Regions from separate parts of the Proteus appendicitidis genome, predicted to be linked through region 1. Evidence: predicted binding sites of a transcription regulator. Region 1 holds the regulator's gene; the other holds the start of a gene.
What was found. Region 1 encodes CRP, which controls carbon source genes, mostly activating them, when cyclic AMP is high. Its sites were predicted from a motif close to ATGTGANNNNNNTCACAT; they were not measured.
Positions count from the first base shown of each region.

Region 2: the regulator CRP is predicted to act here: its motif matches at 1,427-1,444, upstream of msrB (peptide-methionine (R)-S-oxide reductase MsrB).

Region 1 covers NZ_CP127389.1:3,777,097-3,780,311, forward strand. The annotation lists gene QQS39_RS17245 (phosphoribulokinase) at 1-361, shown strand, start outside; gene QQS39_RS17250 (OsmC family protein) at 451-858, opposite strand; gene crp (cAMP-activated global transcriptional regulator CRP) at 1,171-1,803, shown strand; gene argD (bifunctional acetylornithine/succinyldiaminopimelate transaminase) at 1,899-3,113, opposite strand.
Region 2 covers NZ_CP127389.1:2,295,986-2,299,200, reverse strand. The annotation lists gene QQS39_RS10750 (D-hexose-6-phosphate mutarotase) at 1-108, opposite strand, end outside; gene gapA (glyceraldehyde-3-phosphate dehydrogenase) at 223-1,218, opposite strand; gene msrB (peptide-methionine (R)-S-oxide reductase MsrB) at 1,562-1,999, shown strand; gene QQS39_RS10735 (YeaC family protein) at 2,081-2,362, shown strand; gene pncA (bifunctional nicotinamidase/pyrazinamidase) at 2,470-3,114, opposite strand; gene ansA (asparaginase) at 3,137-3,215, opposite strand, start outside.

The DNA of each region.
Region 1 (3,215 bases):
AGAACGAGGGCATTCACAAGAGGCGGTAAGAGATTCGGTTGTACGCTCAATGGATGATTATATTAGCTATATTATTCCTCAATTCTCACGCACTCACATTAACTTCCAACGCGTTCCGACGGTTGATACTTCAAACCCCTTTTCTGCCAAAGCGATCCCCACTCTCGATGAGAGCTTTATTGTTATTCGTTTTCGAGGCTTAACCGATATTGATTTTCCCTATTTACTTGCGATGTTGCATGGCTCCTTTATGTCAACAATAAATACTATTGTTGTACCGGGCGGGAAATTAGGATTAGCGATGGAATTAATTATGGCGCCATTAGTCAAAAAATTATTAAATGGCGAAAAGATAAGTTAACCAAAATAAAATTTATCTCTATAAAAATAATATCCCATTAATTAAGGGATATTATTTTTCAGATTAAACTTTATTTTAAAATATCAAAATTAGTCAGCATCTTTTATTTCAAATGAATGCGTAATATTGGCTGCTTTTCCTAGCATTAAAGAAACAGAACAATATTTTTCTGCCGATAATTGAACGGCGCGTTCTACGATTTTATCCGTTAACTCTTTACCAGAAACAATAAAATGTAAATTGATATCCGTAAATAAACGAGGGGCTTCTTCGCGTCGTTCTGATGTTAATTTTACTTCACAATCAGTTACTTGGTGACGACCTTTACGTAAAATACTCACGACATCAATCGCGCTACATCCACCCGCAGCAATTAATACCATTTCCATTGGGCTTGGGGCTTTATCACCCGAATTCCCATCCATCATAATTTGATGGCCAGATGAAGATTCGCCAACAAAAGATAAATCTTCAACCCACTTAACTCTCGCTTCCATTTATTTTCCCCTAAAGATGACAGAAACTAAAAGAGTACATACTCATAATTCAACTGGCAATTAGCAAATAGGTTTATTATGCTGACTGCGTAAAACGAGACTTAATGCACTAATTGTGTTAAAAACAATATCTGCTTGATGATAGTGGTTAAGATCAATGCATTATTTTCTCATTTATTATAATCTACTCCATATTAACTTACCGTGTTCTCAGGAAGTTAATAGGTAAAGATAGGATTTTTAAGCACGCTGTCTCAAAAGGGAACCTATCCGTTTTGAAAGGCTGCATTTAACGTACAGAGGATAACGCGAATGGTTCTCGGCAAGCCGCAAACAGACCCGACTCTTGAATGGTTTTTGTCACACTGCCATATTCACAAATATCCATCCAAGAGCACGCTGATCCACCAAGGTGAGAAAGCGGAAACACTTTATTATATTGTTAAAGGTTCCGTGGCTGTTCTTATTAAAGATGAAGAAGGAAAAGAAATGATCCTCTCCTACCTAAATCAGGGGGATTTCATCGGTGAACTTGGATTATTTGAAGAAGATCAAGAACGTAGTGCATGGGTTAGAGCAAAAACAGCCTGTGAAGTAGCAGAAATTTCCTATAAAAAATTCCGCCAATTAATTCAGGTTAACCCTGATATTCTGATGCGCCTTTCTGCTCAAATGGCGAACAGATTACAAACCACATCAGAAAAAGTAGGTAACCTTGCTTTCCTTGATGTAACAGGTCGTATTGCACAAACCTTATTAAACTTAGCAAAACAACCCGATGCAATGACGCATCCTGATGGCATGCAAATTAAAATTACACGTCAGGAAATTGGTCAAATCGTTGGTTGTTCACGCGAAACTGTAGGCCGTATTCTGAAAATGCTGGAAGATCAAAACTTGATCTCCGCACACGGTAAAACTATCGTCGTTTACGGGACTCGCTAAGTTTCCCCGCTCGAATAAACAATAGCCCATAAAAGGGCTATTGATAGACTTTTATATGTAAACCCCATCCTCGTTGATGGGGTTTTTAGTCGATACTACCCTGCTACAAATTCCGCAATAGCCGCTTTTAATGCCACCATTCCTTCTTGTAGCTCTTCTTGGGTAATAATTAACGATGGTGTAAAACGCATCACATCGGCTCCTGCGTTTAACATCATTAAGCCATGTTTGGCAGCAAGACCGAGTAACTCTTTAGCTTTACCTTCATATTGTGGTGCCAATTGCGCACCAATCAATAAACCTTGCCCACGAATTTGCGAAAAGACATTATAAACTTGATTGATTGCCGCCAGTTCATCCACAATCCATTGATAGCGCTTTTCTACACCCTCCAATACCTCCGGTGTATTAATTAAATCAAATGCGACATTACCCACGGCACAAGCTAATGGATTGCCACCATAAGTTGTACCATGAGTTCCGACACCCATTGCAGAAGCTATCTCATGTGTTGTTAACATTGCACTAAGTGGAAAACCACTTCCTAGTGCTTTTGCGGTTGTAATAATGTCGGGTGTCACATCATAGTTCATATAGGCGAAAAGCTTGCCTGTACGCCCCATACCCGTTTGTACTTCATCAAGAACAAGCAGCGCTTGATGCTTATCGCACAATTCACGTAGCCCTCTCATAAACTCAGGTGTTGCCGCCGTTACGCCACCTTCACCTTGAACTGGCTCTAAAACAACAGCACAAGTGTGATCGTCCATTACCGCTTTAACCGCATCTAAATCATTAAAGGGGACGTGTACGATATCTGCAGGCTTAGGGCCAAAACCATCTGCATATTTAGGTTGCCCACCAACAGAGACTGTAAACAGTGTTCTGCCATGGAATGCATGGTGAAAAGCAATAATTTTAGTTTTATAAGGGCTATGGCGAGTAATGGCATAATGGCGCGCTAATTTAAATGCTGCCTCATTCGCTTCTGCGCCTGAATTGGCAAAAAAGACACGTTCTGCAAATGTGTTATCTATTAATTTTTGAGCTAAGCGCAATGCGGGTTCATTAGTAAAAATATTACTTACATGCCAAAGTTGTTCGCTTTGTTCTTTCAAGGCTTGATTAAGAGCAGGATGGGCATGTCCCAGTGCTAAAACAGCAATACCACCAGCAAAATCAATATACGATTTTCCCTGCTGATCCCAAACACGGCTACCCATCCCTTTGACAGGAATAAATTCTGCGGGTGAATAAATTGGCAACATTACTTGATCGTAAGTTGCCCGGTTGATGCTTTGCTTTTTCATTACCCCACCTGATCGTTATTCATATTTAATATGAAAATATAATCACTAAATATGAATAAAAAATCAAATGTGGTTTTGTATAAAAAGGCATTATTTCGCTAT
Region 2 (3,215 bases), 1.5 Mb from region 1:
TACTTTAGGATGCGAAATAACAAGGATAGGAAGTTCACCTAATTGCCGACGACTTAAGTAAGGTGATATTTGTTCAATAATCGGCAAAGAAAAAATTTTCTCATTCATTATCTTATGACCTTATGTCACTGACTATTTCAATACAATAAACTGACTGGCTAGAAAATAAAAGAGCCACCGAAAAGGTGGCTCTAAAAGAAATCGTGACTTTCTAAACTCTAATTATTTAGAGATATGAGAAATCAGATCCAGAACTTTGTTTGAATAACCAACTTCGTTATCGTACCAAGCAACTAATTTAACAAAGTTGTCGTTCAGTGCGATACCTGCTTTAGCATCAAATACTGAAGTCAGAACTTCGCCGTTGAAGTCAGTTGAAACAACTGCATCTTCAGTGTAGCCCAGAACGCCTTTCAGTTCGCCTTCAGCTGCTGCTTTGATAGCGTCACAGATTTGAGCGTAAGTTGCTGGTTTTTCCAGACGTGCAGTCAGGTCAACAACAGAAACGTTAGGAGTAGGAACACGGAAAGACATACCAGTCAGTTTGCCGTTCAGTTCAGGGATAACTTTACCTACAGCTTTAGCAGCACCAGTTGATGATGGGATGATGTTTTGAGAAGCACCACGACCACCACGCCAGTCTTTTGCAGATGGACCATCAACAGTACGTTGAGTTGCAGTTGTTGCGTGAACAGTAGTCATCAGACCTTCAACGATACCGAAGTTGTCGTTGATAACTTTAGCTAAAGGCGCTAAGCAGTTAGTAGTACAAGATGCGTTAGAAACGATATCTTGACCTGCGTATGATTTATGGTTTACGCCCATAACGAACATTGGGGTGCTGTCTTTTGAAGGACCAGTCAGAACAACTTTTTTCGCACCAGCTTGGATGTGTTTACGAGCAGTTTCGTCTGTTAAGAACAGACCAGTTGCTTCTGCAACAACGTCAGCACCGACTTCGTTCCATTTCAGATTTGCTGGATCTCTTTCTGAAGTTACGCGGATGGTTTTACCATTAACAACGAGGTGGCCATCTTTTACTTCAACAGTACCGTTGAAACGGCCATGAGTTGAATCGTATTTCAGCATGTATGCCATGTAGTCTGCGTCTAACAGATCGTTAATACCTACGATTTCGATATCTGAACGTTCTTGAGCAGCACGGAAAACGATGCGGCCGATACGACCAAAACCATTAATACCTACTTTGATAGTCATATGTATTCCACCAGCTTTAATTTAGTGAATTAAAAAGTTGCTTCTAAAGTTACCAAAACCGCGCCAATCGTCAAGCGGAATCGTGTCAATAATTGCAAAAAATCAATTAAAAAAACACTTTTCGCTTAAAGATTGGTCGTTTTAGCTAAATGTTACGCTGTGTATTATCGGGATCAACGCCGATAAATGAAGTTACCTTTGCTCCGTTATGTGAAATTCATCACATTTCAAAAACTAAAGATTACTCTTGATGATTTTAGACTATATTTTCCAGATTTGTTGTTAAATCTTTGTTATCATTCACTGTTGTTTTAAAAAGCATTTTTCTGGGCAAGAGGTCGATATGGCAGATAATGAAAAGAAAGTGAATATTTCAAGTAATAACAATCACCTTGATTTATCAACACTCAACGAAATGCAACGTTATGTGACGCAACAGCAAGGTACAGAACCTCCGTTTAGTGGTAAATTATTACACAATCGTCAAACAGGGATTTATCACTGTTTGTGTTGTTCTGCTCCTCTGTTTTATTCAGAAACAAAATTTGATGCAGGATGTGGTTGGCCAAGCTTTTATCAACCTGTTAGTGATAATACGATTCGCTATATTGATGATTTTTCTCATAATATGAAAAGAACTGAAATCCGTTGTCAGCAATGTGATGCACATTTAGGGCATGTTTTTAATGATGGCCCAGCTCCAACAGGGGAGCGTTATTGTGTTAATTCAGCCTCTCTTTCATTTACGAATAGTGAAACAGGCGAAAAACAAGCCGGTTAATCTTGTTAAATTAACAAAATAATAACAACTGAAAAAACGATTCAGCCATTTCAAATGATTATTTAGCTTATGGAGCAATCAATGGAAGTTAATGAACTTATTTCGATGGTGACCCCTGAAATTTACCAGCGTATATCAACGGCAGTTGAACTAGGCAAATGGCCTGATGGCGTTGCATTGACTGATGAGCAAAAAGAACATTGCATGCAGATTGTTTTATTATGGCAGGCGAAAAATAACCACACACCTGAGCATATGACAGTAGGCACTAATGGACAAATTACCATGAAGAGCAAACAAGAATTAAAAGCTCAGTTTCAATCTGAACGTCTAGCAACGTTAACGCCAATCGATGATGAATAAAACCTGTGTAGAATGGATAGAATAAATATAAAAAGGGGCTATTTATTAACCGAGCAGGTTAAAAATAGTCCCTTTTCCATTTTATAAAGATAAAGAAAATAACGAACCTATTGATTGTTACGATTAAGCCAATGTGCTGAATCAATTAACGCTGCGCCTTTTGCTCTCATTTCTTCTAATGCTTTTTCGCTATCGTCATCTTGAATATTGACACCGCGACAACCGTCTGTAACAACTGAAACCTGATATCCTAATAACAATGCATCTAGCACTGTAAATTTGACACAGTAATCTGTAGCAATTCCTAAAATATAAAGATGTTTTATATTTAATGTTTGTAAAAGTGTATGCAAGCCTGTTTGGTATTCGTGGTCGTTATCAAAAAAAGCACTATAACTATCAATAAGGTGGTTTTGCCCTTTGTAAATAATATGATTAATGAGTGCTTGATTTAATTCTGGATGAAATGCAGCGCCATAAGAATTTTGTACACAATGTACTGGCCACCAAACTTGTGGTAAGCCATTTAGTGTGCCGATCTCTCCCACAACAGTGCCTGAATTTTCAGCAAAGCTAAGATGATCGGCTGGATGCCAGTCTAAGCTGGCAATAATCGGATTTTTAGATTGATTGAAACTATAAATAAGTTGGTTGGCTGTTTGTATAACTATGTCGCTTTCATTAACAGCTAATGCACCACCTGTACAAAAATCGTTTTGTATATCAACCAATAACAGTGCAGAATTTTTCACCACTTTTACCTTTAGATTAAACTTAGTCGTTATCGTTTAATGTCATTTCACCACGTAGGTTTTGTTGCATTAGTCGGCAAATTTCAGTGTAATTATATTGT